Regions from separate parts of the Rosenbergiella sp. YN46 genome, predicted to be linked through region 3. Evidence: predicted binding sites of a transcription regulator. Region 3 holds the regulator's gene; each other region holds the start of a gene.
What was found. Region 3 encodes PhoB, which activates phosphate uptake and scavenging genes when phosphate is short. Its sites were predicted from a motif close to CTGTCATAAAACTGNCNNAT; they were not measured.

Region 1 (4,138 bases), on a different contig from region 3:
CATTTCCCCGTTATATCCCGGAGAATGTTGATTATTTATTCAATTTTCTGTTACAGCAAAGTGAAATAAACCGGCGTTATTACGCTGCGACGTTCCAGTCGGCAGACCCCATGGCCCCCTTATGGATGCAGCGCGCAATATTCTACGTGAAAACCGACTAAACGACAGACTAAACCGGATATCTGCGCGAATATTTTTTCACATTGCTGTCAAGCGGCTGAGAACCGACAAAGAATTCACCCTGTGCGCCACTCACCCCTTTCTCGATCAGCGTCTGCCATTCACCGCGCGTTCTTGTACCAGTGGCAAAAACCATGGTGCGTGTTCCCTTACAGGCTTCCACCAGGCTCTCAACAAACAACTGATTTTCAGTACGTTTGTCAATGTTTCTGACCAGACCGGGATGCAGTTTGAGAATTTCCGCGTCCAAATCCTGCAGATAGGCGGTACTTACTACGGTCAAACCCGCCTGCGAGATGGCCACTCTGGCCCCCAGTACCTTAATCAACCTGACAACCGGCTGTAAACGGCTGATGTGTTGACAAACATCTGCCTCTGCAAGTTCAAAAAGAATTCGGTTTCTTATCGATTTTTCACACTGCATCAAAGTATCGCGCAGCCAGCGCTGAAATGGCCGACGCAGCAGCGACTCAACGGTCACCGGAAAAGCCAGCGTTTCCTCCGGCCAGAAGCGCAGCAACGGAATCATGCGCGAAACCATCTGACGGTCATACTGCTCCGATAAACCGAACTGTTGAACCACCGGCATATATTCCGCCGAGAGCACCTCGGTTTCCCCATCGAAAATGCGCCCGGCCATTTCCCGGTGGTGCACTTCACCGTTACGCAGAACTGAAGGCTTTTGGTATAAACGCGGCCCACCGCGACGCAGCGTGTCCTCCAGCATGGTACGCCACTTCACATTGCCGCGTCCTTTTTCAGGCAGTTTGTTATCATAAACCGCCCAACTGTTGCTGCCCTGCAGTACGGCATTGCGCACGGCGGCTTCAACGTGCTCCATCACCAGCTCTACGCTCTGACCGCCACGCCAGGCGCAGATACCGATATGCACCATATCCTGAGGATCCAACATTCGGGTGGGCGGCATCGCATCCACCGATTTCAAAAGCTGACTGGCGATGCCGTCCGCCTCTTTTAACGTGCTATGGGGCAGCAGTACCGCGAAATCGTTGTGAAAATAGCGCGCCAGCAGCGCCCCGGGATAGCGCATAACAAAAGTAGAGAGCAGATTGATCAGGTTATACAGGTAGTCATCGACGGCAACGCGCCCCCAGGTTTCGCGCAGAATGTCGAAATCCGGAACCCGGATCATCATCACCATCCCATGGGTGCCCACCTGTTCATTATCTTCCAGCAGCATGGCGAGCTGGTTCTCAAAAAACAGACGATTGCTCAAACCGGTCTGGGCATCCTGGGCTGCGTAAGAGCGGATCAGCGTATCTACGCGGCTACGCTGCTCCCCGGCATTCTGCAATTCGCTCAACAATACATCCATAGCGCTGCTGGTACAGGGCGGCCATTCGAGCAAAGTTCCGCGTACCACCTTTCCCCGTTCGCCATTCAGAATGCGAGTAGCGCGATTTTCCAGCAGCTCCAGACCGGAAAACTGACGTTTCACCCAACGCGCGCCGAACACCAAAGCGATAACCATAAAAGCAATCGCCAGCGAAAGCGGCGCGGTAGTCAGCAATGAATGGAAGTAGTCATCGATCGGATCGCGCCAGGTCAGGTGCAGCACCAGGCTGGGATGCTTCACCAGCCGTACCGAATGATGGCGCAGGCGCACATGCTGCCCGGCTGGCTGATAACCGGCAGGGAGTTCATGATCCAGTACCTGAAGGCTACCGGAACTTAGCGTCACCCGGACGATTTCCAGCGGAGTCATGATGCCGTCAAGGCGATCTTCCAGCTGCTGTGGGGAACGCACCAGCAGTTCGCTATCCACCAGCGTCACAATTCGGTTAAGGCGGTGTTCGCTTCGGATATGGATGGAGTGGTAAAAACTCCACGAACAACCCAGCAGCGTGACCAGAATTGCCAGCCCCGTCAGCAGAGTCATAAAGGTGGAAAATTTCGTCGTTAAGCGCATCCCTGTGTTAACTCCGTCGGATGTACAGAAACACCCAGTGGCTTACAATACGGCACCAGGCTTCTATTCTATAAGTAAGTGCTAACTATCTCGCGTGAAGCTGTTATTTTACCAGACAAGCGGCAGCTTACCTCACCTTTTTATTGCGATAAATCGCCTTCTCTGCGTCATCATGCGAGTATAGTCATCGGTGCTTATTTTTGAATAACCCGGAGAATTTCGATGCAGGCTCTCATCCTTAATCAGCGCGACGGCCATATCCATGCCGCCGTTGAATCGCTCGACCCGGCGTCCCTGCCCGAAGGAGACGTAACGGTAGCCGTGGACTACTCCAGTCTTAATTATAAAGATGCGCTGGCGATTACCGGTAAGGGAAAAATTGTGCGCCAGTTCCCCATGGTGCCGGGCATCGATTTCGCCGGCCGGGTTCAACGCAGCGAAGATCCACGCTTTCAGCCCGGACAGTCAGTACTGCTTACCGGCTGGGGCGTAGGCGAAGGACACTGGGGAGGACTGGCCGGCGCCGCCCGGGTGAAAGGCGACTGGCTGGTTCCCATGCCCCATGGGCTGGACAGCCGTAAGGCGATGATTATCGGTACTGCAGGCTTTACCGCAATGCTGTGCGTGCTGGCGCTGGAAGATGCCGGTATAGTACCGGAGCACGGCGAAATTCTGGTCACCGGTGCCAGCGGCGGTGTGGGCAGCACGGCTGTCGCCCTGCTGCATCAACTCGGTTATCAGGTGGTCGCGGTCTCCGGGCGTGAAAGTACGCACGACTATCTGCGCAGCCTTGGCGCTCAGCGTATCCTGGCACGTGAGGAATTCGCCGCCGGACGTCCCCTGGAAAAACAGCTATGGGCAGGTGCCATCGACACCGTTGGCGGCGAGGTACTGGCGAAGGTGCTTTCTCAGATCCAGTACGGCGGGTGCGTGGCGGCCTGCGGCCTGGCGGGCGGCTTCACTCTGCCCACCACCGTCATGCCATTTATTCTGCGCAACATCCGGCTACAGGGCATAGATTCGGTAATGACGCCATTCACCAGGCGCTGTGAAGCCTGGCAACGTCTGGCGCAGGCTCTACCTTCCTCCTTTTATGAACAAAGCGCTACGGAGATAGGCCTTAACCAGGCAGTGGAATATGCCGAACGCATCATAAACAATCAGTCTCGGGGCCGTACCCTGGTGAAGATCGGTTAATCTTCAATTTTTCGTGACATATTCGCATTCGCAATCCGCCTCCGTCATGCTGATAAAAAGGCATGACGGAGGATGCATGAATGAAAGCCAAAAAGTTGACGCAAGCCGATGTCACGGCAGAGTCTGTCTTTATGTTACAGCGCCGCCAGATTCTGAAAATGCTGGGGATAAGTGCCACCACGCTCACACTAGCGCCTGCGGCAAAGGCCAGCCTGTTCGACTGGTTTAAAGGCAACGATCGCCCCCCCGCTCCCGCTGGACAGGCTCTGAATTTCAGCCAGCCTCCGCAATGGCAAAGCCATCTGCCGTTAACACCAGAAAGCAAAGTCACCGGCTACAACAATTTTTATGAATTCGGCCTTGATAAAGCCGACCCGGCCGCCAATGCTGGAGCGATGGTTACCGATCCCTGGACGCTCACCATTGACGGCGAAGTCGCCAAACCGCTGACCCTGGATCATCACGCCCTGACCACCCGTTTTCCGCTTACCGAGCGTATCTACCGCATGCGTTGCGTGGAAGCCTGGTCGATGGTCATCCCGTGGATCGGTTTTCCATTACACAAGTTACTCTCCCTGGTCGAACCCACCAGCCACGCGAAATATGTCGCGTTTCAGACTCTCTATGCGCCAGAGCAGATGCCAGGACAAAAAGATCGCTTTATCGGCGGCGGACTAAAGTATCCCTACGTTGAAGGCCTGCGTCTGGATGAAGCCATGCATCCGCTAACGCTGCTGAGCGTGGGAGTATATGGCAAAGCGCTACCACCGCAGAACGGGGCGCCGATAAGGCTTATCGTCCCCTGGAAATATGGCTTTAAAGGTATTAAAT
Region 2 (4,138 bases), on a different contig from region 3:
AGAGCGCCGGGCTGCGGCTGGCGGGCTGGGTCGCCAATGATGTGCAGCCGCCCGGGCGCCGCCATGCGGAATATCTGGCTACGCTGCGTGCGCAGCTACCGGCGCCGATGCTCGGCGAGATCCCCTGGCTTGCGGAGCCCGCGGCACCCGGCGGCCAGTGGCTCGATTTAACGCAGCTCGACGGTTAAGGCGCCATCCAGCCCAGCAGCCGTTCATCCAGTTGACCTGGCCCACCCTGGGCCAGGTTACGTCCGCGGTGCAGTAAGCAGAAACGATCCGCCACTCTGCGGATTAGCGACAGGCTGCGTTCCGCCAGCAGAACCGTCATTCCGAACTCCTGAACCAGCCGTTTCACCAGCAGTGCCATCTCTTCGAGCGGCGTCTGAGGATGCGCGCGTAATGGTTCGTCCAGAATCAACAACCGGGGGCCGGTGACCAGCGCCAACGCCAGCGCCAGCGGCTGGCGTAGCTGTATGGGCAGTGCGCCTGCCGGCAGGTGACGGACGGCGTAGAGCGCCGGAAACAGGGCGTCTATTAGCGGCGGAATCGCCCGGGGAGTGGCGTTAACGGCCCGTAGAGCGATATGCAGATTCTGCTCCACCGAAAGCCGGGTAAACAGCCGCTGGCCCTGAGGCAGATAACCAATACCCAGCGCGGCTCTGCGCGCGACCGACATATTACGCAAATCTTCCGGCGGCCCGCCGGGCGTTTGCCAGAGCAGGGCACCGCTCTGCACCGGCAGGTGGCCGGTAATGCAGTTAGCCAGGGTTGTTTTTCCGGCTCCTGGCTCGCCCAGCAGGCAGGTACACTCTCCCGGCGCCAGTTCCAGATCCACATTCCATAATACGTGGCGATCGCCGTAAAACTGATTCACTGCGCGTACACTCAACATGGCTGCTCTCCTCTGCCAGGGCCTGGTCGCCGCATGCGCGGCTACCCGGAGGCGGTGCAAATCGCTTGCCAGCTATTCCAGTTAACAAAAAGCGCAACAACACGCTAAAAAAACGGACAAGACGCCACAATGCAGAGTTTTACGCTGTTCTATGGAGGGGATGGCTGCACTTCGACGGTGCTGACAGCTTCGCCTTTTTGGTGCAGATGCGGTTATTTATGGTGTCGGACTGGGATACGTCGCGAGCGCTTAAAGAGACAAAAAAAAGCATAAAACTTTTTTTTGCGGCCCGACACACACAAACCAGGGTTTTCGGGCAGGCGGCATGGTTTGTGGCCCCGGAGCAGTTATCCACTATTCCTGTGGATAACCTTGTGTATTAGAGTTAGAAAACGTGCGGTAAGCAAGAAAAGACGCGGGTCGCGCCTGAATTGGCGTCAAAGCCGCCTTTATTTAAATTTATATTTGTATCAATGAGTTAAATAAAATCAATCCTTGTCATAAAACCGCCATACTCAGAAATAAAACTTTCATCACCTGACTTGACAAATGTTAAATCTTACCTCCGTTCTGGGGATAACCAGAGGCGCAGGGGTGAAAAATCCAGCGCGGCGGCAAAACGGCGAATATTTGCCGGTGAATTCGCTTTACGGCACAAGGTTAAGCGATGAATTACTGTGTTTCCATCCAGCTATTGTGATTGGCAAAAACGCCCGCGGCGAGTAAAATTACTCTCCGGCTTGCACACTTCTTCACCATCAGGTAGCCCGCCATGAGCAAAGCGTTAAAACTCCACTCCGCCTTTCAACCTTCCGGCGATCAGCCCGAAGCGATTCGACGCCTCTGCGAGGGGCTGGACGACGGGCTGGCTCATCAGACCCTGCTGGGGGTGACCGGCTCGGGGAAAACCTTCACCATCGCCAACGTCATCGCGAATTTGCAGCGCCCCACCATGGTGCTGGCGCCTAATAAGACCCTGGCGGCTCAGCTATATGGCGAAATGAAGGAGTTCTTCCCGGAAAACGCGGTGGAGTATTTCGTCTCTTACTACGATTACTACCAGCCCGAAGCCTATGTTCCCAGCTCCGACACCTTTATCGAAAAAGACGCCTCGGTGAACGAGCATATCGAACAGATGCGGCTGTCGGCCACCAAGGCGCTGCTGGAGCGACGCGATGTGGTGGTGGTGGCGTCGGTTTCGGCCATCTACGGCCTGGGCGATCCCGATCTTTACCTGAAGATGATGCTGCACCTGACCGTTGGCATGCTGGTGGATCAGCGTTCGATTCTGCGCCGCCTGGCGGAGCTACAGTACACCCGTAACGACCAGGCGTTCCAGCGCGGTACCTTCCGGGTGCGCGGCGAGGTTATCGATATCTTCCCGGCGGAATCAGACGAGGTGGCGCTGCGGGTGGAGTTGTTCGACGACGAAGTGGAACGGCTGTCATTGTTCGATCCGCTGACCGGCCACGTGGAGTCTACGGTGCAGCGCTATACCATCTACCCAAAAACCCACTACGTGACGCCGCGCGAGCGCATCGTTCAGGCGATGGAAGAGATCAAAGAGGAGCTGGCGGAACGCCGCAGGGTACTGCTGGCCAATGACAAGCTGCTGGAAGAGCAGCGCCTGAGCCAGCGTACTCAGTTCGATCTGGAGATGATGAACGAACTGGGCTACTGCTCGGGCATCGAGAACTATTCGCGCTATCTTTCCGGGCGCGGCCCGGGCGAGCCGCCGCCGACCCTGTTCGACTACCTGCCCGCCGACGGGCTGCTGGTGGTGGATGAATCCCACGTGACCATTCCCCAGATAGGCGGCATGTTCCGCGGCGATCGGGCGCGCAAGGAGACTCTGGTGGAGTATGGCTTCCGGCTGCCTTCGGCGCTGGATAACCGCCCGCTGAAGTTCGAAGAGTTCGAAGCGCTGGCCCCACAGACCATCTACGTTTCTGCTACGCCGGGCAATTACGAGATGGAAAAATCCGGCGGCGATGTTATCGATCAGGTAGTGCGGCCAACCGGGCTGCTGGATCCGATGATCGAAGTCCGACCGGTGGCGACTCAGGTGGACGATCTGCTGTCGGAGATCCGTCAACGCGCCGCCCGCAACGAACGGGTGCTGGTGACCACCCTGACCAAACGTATGGCGGAAGACCTGACCGAATATCTGGAAGAGCACGGAGAGCGGGTACGCTATCTGCATTCGGATATCGATACCGTGGAGCGCATGGAGATTATTCGCGATTTGCGCCTTGGCGAGTTCGACGTGCTGGTGGGGATAAACCTGCTGCGAGAAGGGCTGGATATGCCGGAGGTGTCGCTGGTGGCGATTCTTGATGCCGATAAAGAGGGCTTCCTGCGTTCAGAGCGCTCCCTGATTCAGACCATCGGTCGCGCCGCGCGTAACGTTAACGGCCAGGCGATTCTGTACGGCGATAAGATCACGCCTTCTATGGCGAAGGCGATTGGCGAAACCGAACGCCGTCGCGAGAAGCAGCAGCGCTATAATGAAGAGCACGGCATTGTGCCTCAGGGACTTAACAAGAAGGTGGTGGATATTCTGGCGCTGGGCGAAGGGCTGGCTCGTACCAGGGCGAAGGGCCGCGGTCGCGGCCGGGCGGTAGCCGCAACGGCGGAAGCGGCAGAGATGACGCCGAAAGCGCTGCAGCAGAAAATTCAGCAGCTGGAAGAGCAGATGATGCAGCACGCCAGGGATCTGGAATTCGAACAGGCGGCGGCACTGCGCGATCAGATTCACCAGCTGCGCGAGCTGTTTATCGCGGCTTCCTGATGTTTCCCCGCAATAATTGAAGCCGCAGGCAGAGATGCCCCGCGGCTTGAGGTATGACGGGAAAGTTAGCCGAGGGCCTGGAGCGCTTTTTCCAGCGCCAGGCGCAGCAGATGGCGATCGTGGCGGTAGGGGATGTCGCTGGCTTCCAGCGGCTCTTCGATGATGGCCCGGTCGCCGCAGCCACGGATGCTGACGCCGGGGCGCGCTACCACCGCATCCACAAAGTGTTTCCCCACGTGGCGCTCCATCAGCGCCAGTCGCTGGCCGAGATCCAGATCGGCGGCGGGGCTATGTTCCGCCCCCAGGTTATCAATGAATACCACCGGCGCTGGCGTACGGCGCAGGGCCTGGGCCATATCTTCCAGCAGCAGAATCGGCATCAGGCTGGTGTAAAAGCTGCCGGGCCCCATAATAATCAGATCGGCATCGGCGATGGATTGCAGCGCTTCACGGGT
Region 3 (4,138 bases):
AGCTCGTTCTGGCTCTGGGAGATGCCGCTCAGGCGCGGCGTTTTGTGATATAACGCCAGGCAGATGGCGTCCAGTAGGGTGGTTTTCCCGGCACCGGTCGGCCCGGTAATGGCAAACAGGCCGTTACTGACGAAGGGTTCGGCGCTGAAATCAATCTTCCATTCGCCGCGCAGCGAGTTCAGGTTGCGCAGGCGCAGGGTTAAAATTTTCATGCTTCATCCTCCTGATGCAGGGTTTCCAGAGTCTGGGCGAACAGCAGCCGCAGCTGCGTTTCCCGCTCGGGATCCAGCCCTTCCTGCGCCAGGCGGCGGCTAAAGACATCGTCTACGCTCAGCTCGCTCAGGGTCTCTTTGTGTTGATTGTCGATAGCCCGCTGACGCTGTTCGCGGCTGCGGCGAATCAGCACCACTTCCAGCGGCAAATCTTCCGTCAACTGGCGAATGTGGCGCTGCATATCATGCAGGTATTCGTCGCTGGTCACTTCAATGTCCAGCCAGGTGATTGGCTGTTTGGGGGCGTCGCGCCAGGCCTCAAGCTGCTGTTCTATCTGCGCCAGCGAGCCTTTTATCAGCGCCAGCGGCTGGGTGACGGGAACCGGAAGTGCTTCGATTTCGCTCAGGGCGGCGTCCTCAAAACTGACCAGGCTGACACTCTTCTCTTTGCCCGTTTCGTCAAAACTCAGGGCGATGGGAGAACCGCTGTAGCGTATATGCGCCATGCCGCCTACGCTCTGGGGGCGGTGGATGTGGCCCAGGGCGATATAATCGGCCGGAGGAAAGTTCCGGGCCGGAAAAGCATCCAGAGTGCCGATATAGATATCGCGCACCGAATCGCTGGCGGTTACGCCGACGGTGGTCAGATGGCCGGTGGCGATGATGGGGAGGCTGCGCTGACCGCGCAGCGATAGCGCCGCATTATAAAGGCACTGATAGTGCTGGCTGATGGCCTCCAGCAGCGAGAGCTGCTTGTCGTGACCATCTTGACCCGCCTGGCTTTGTAGCAGATCCCGCGGTCGTAAAAAGGGAATGGGGCACAAAATGGCGCCGACGGAGCCATCGCGGCGCGTCATCTCCAGCGGTTTATCGCCAGGCGTTGCCACCACGCAGGTATTCAGGCAGGCCAGTAACTCCCGGGATTCATTCAGGGTCGCGACCGAGTCGTGGTTACCCGCCAGAATATAGAGTGCGCAGCCGGTCTGCTGCAATTTGACCACGAAGCGGTTATACAGCTCGCGAGCGTAGCTGGGCGGCGAGCCGGTATCGAAAATATCACCCGCCACAATAATGGCGTCCGCCTGACGATGTTCAGCCTGCTCCAGCAGCCAGTCGAGAAATGCCTGATGTTCGGCAGCCCGGCTTTTGGTATAGAAATTCTGGCCGAGGTGCCAGTCAGAGGTGTGAATGATCCGCATAATTCCCTTCATCCTTCAAGCTACAGGTGCGTTGGCGACGTTCGCTTATTCTGGTCACATAGCTTATCTATGCTCCCGGGGATACGCTATCTTGCCGCCTTCCTGTAACGCGAATGATTTTGGGGCATTTCGGTTCCGGTGGCAAAAAAGCGCGAGGGGGATTATAAACAACCTGGGAGCCTGCGCGCCTCTTCTGTGACGGCATCCGGGAATGAGCGCGTCATTAAAGGGCTGTGTTTTTCATAAATCTGTCATAAAAGTGACGCATAATGGCGCGCATTACAAAATGGCAACCCGAACCCTCGCGACGAGGGCAAGAAAAAATCAGACAGGGCGAATGATGGCGCGACGTATTCTGGTGGTAGAAGATGAGGCTCCAATCCGTGAAATGGTCTGTTTCGTGCTTGAGCAGAATGGTTTCCTGCCGCTTGAAGCGGAAGATTACGATGCCGCTGTGGCACGGCTTAACGAACCCTGGCCTGATTTGATCCTGCTGGACTGGATGTTGCCCGGCGGCTCCGGACTTCAGTTGATTAAGCATCTGAAGCGCCAGCCGATGACCCGGGACATACCGGTGGTGATGCTGACTGCCCGGGGCGAAGAGGAAGACCGGGTGCGTGGGCTGGAAACCGGCGCTGACGATTATATGACCAAACCCTTCTCACCTAAAGAGCTGGTGGCGCGAATTAAAGCGGTAATGCGGCGCATCTCTCCCATGGCGGTAGAGGAGCCTATCGAAATTGAAGGGTTAAGCCTCGATCCCACTTCTCATCGGGTGATGAACGGCGAGCGTCCGCTCGATATGGGCCCCACCGAATTTAAGCTTCTGCACTTTTTTATGACGCATCCCGAACGGGTATACAGCCGCGAACAGCTTCTGAACCAGGTCTGGGGCACTAATGTTTACGTCGAAGACCGGACGGTGGATGTTCATATCCGTCGCCTGCGTAAGGTGCTGGAAAGCAGCGGCCACGATCGCATGGTGCAGACGGTACGTGGTACCGGCTATCGTTTTTCTACCCGTTATTAACCGGTTATTCAGGAGTAAGGCTTTTGCTGGAACGGCTGTCGTGGAAAAGGCTGGCGCTTGAGCTGGCGCTGTGCTGCCTGCCGGCGCTGCTGCTTGGCGCTTTGATGGGGCACCTGCCGTGGTTTTTACTGGCCGCTGTCACGGGGCTTCTGATTTGGCACTTTCATAATCTGCTGCGGCTCTCCTGGTGGCTGTGGGTGGATCGCAGCATGACACCGCCGCCGGGGCGAGGCAGTTGGGAGCCTTTGCTCTATGGCCTGCATCAGATGCAGATGCGCAACAAGAAGCGGCGCAAGGAGTTAGGGAATCTGATCAAACGCTTTCGCAGCGGCGCCGAATCGTTGCCGGATGCGGTGGTGCTGACCACCGAAGAGGGCACCATCTTCTGGTGTAACGGGCTGGCGCAGCAGTTGCTTAATCTGCGCTGGCCAGATGATAACGGCCAGAACATTTTGAACCTGCTGCGCTATCCGGAGTTCAGCCATTATCTGAAACAGCGTGATTTTTCCCGACCGCTGAATCTGGTGCTGAACAGTGGCCGCCATCTGGAGTTTCGGGTGATGCCCTATAGCGATAGCCAGTGGCTGATGGTAGCCAGGGATGTGACCCAGATGCATCAACTGGAAGGGGCTCGTCGTAACTTTTTCGCCAACGTCAGCCACGAACTGCGCACGCCGCTGACCGTGCTTCAGGGCTATCTGGAGATGCTGCGCGACAGCGAACCGGATGGCGCGTTGCGTGATAAGGCGCTGTTGACCATGGAAGAACAGACCCAGCGGATGAGCAGTCTGGTACAGCAATTGCTGACGCTGTCACGCATTGAAGCATCGCCCTCCCTGGATCTGAGTGAAAGCGTGGATATCCCGGATATGCTGCGCCAGGTGGAGCAGGCCGCCCGCTCGCTGGGGCCGGAACACCACTTCACTTTCGATGTGGATGCGCAACTTAAGGTGCGGGGCAATGGCGAACAGTTACGCAGCGCCGTCTCGAACCTGGTCTATAACGCCATCAATCATACGCCTGCCGGGTCTAATATTGCAGTGTGCTGGCAGCGTACTCCGCTGGGGGCGCGCTTTAGCGTCAGCGACGATGGCCCGGGGATAGCGGCCCATCATCTGCCGCGCCTGACGGAGCGCTTCTATCGGGTGGATAAGGCCCGATCGCGTCAGAGCGGCGGTAGCGGCCTGGGACTGGCCATTGTTAAACACGCCCTGAGCCATCATGATACCCGGCTGGAGATAGAAAGCGTTCCCGGGCAGGGCTGCTGCTTTTCGTTTCAGATTCCCGCGCGATTGCTCGTTGAACCCAGACATTAACGCACGAAGGGGGAATTTTCCCGGTAGCGCAGGAAAAGGCCCCGGCGGCTGTTCGCTTTTTATTCGAATGATAAACCGGACTAAAGTTGAAGGATTGGTGTATATCTCTGGTTGTAATTATATATTTGGCATATTGCTCTGGTTTTGGGATCGCTTCTTGCCTTCAAACGCTATAAGCGTTTTAATTGGCCCCCATTATCGTCAGACTGACCAGAATTGCGTGGTATATCGATAAACAATTCTTCGCCGCGCTTGTTGAGAAGTGTTTCTCACTGTCATTTTCTGATAAGACCGCTTTTTCACCACCTGGTCGTGGTGGAAAAATTTGCTGAAATCAACACCACATCCACAGGCAACCCGAATTTATGACCCATCGTTTAA

Region 1: a site for PhoB is predicted at 2,113-2,132, ahead of acuI (acrylyl-CoA reductase (NADPH)). Genes of this name have one in related genera too.
Region 2: a site for PhoB is predicted at 1,388-1,407, ahead of uvrB (excinuclease ABC subunit UvrB). Genes of this name have one in related genera too.

Annotation. Positions count from the first base shown of each region.
Region 1 covers NZ_JAZHEE010000004.1:15,867-20,004, reverse strand. The annotation lists gene csrD (RNase E specificity factor CsrD) at 170-2,110, opposite strand; gene acuI (acrylyl-CoA reductase (NADPH)) at 2,333-3,307, shown strand; gene msrP (protein-methionine-sulfoxide reductase catalytic subunit MsrP) at 3,388-4,138, shown strand, end outside.
Region 2 covers NZ_JAZHEE010000001.1:314,269-318,406, reverse strand. The annotation lists gene bioD (dethiobiotin synthase) at 1-188, shown strand, start outside; gene V3W49_RS01475 (ATP-binding cassette domain-containing protein) at 185-892, opposite strand; gene uvrB (excinuclease ABC subunit UvrB) at 1,665-3,683, shown strand; gene V3W49_RS01465 (gluconeogenesis factor YvcK family protein) at 3,749-4,138, opposite strand, start outside.
Region 3 covers NZ_JAZHEE010000013.1:53,460-57,597, reverse strand. The annotation lists gene sbcC (exonuclease subunit SbcC) at 1-212, opposite strand, end outside; gene sbcD (exonuclease subunit SbcD) at 209-1,411, opposite strand; gene phoB (phosphate response regulator transcription factor PhoB) at 1,752-2,441, shown strand; gene phoR (phosphate regulon sensor histidine kinase PhoR) at 2,465-3,757, shown strand; gene brnQ (branched-chain amino acid transporter carrier protein BrnQ) at 4,123-4,138, shown strand, end outside.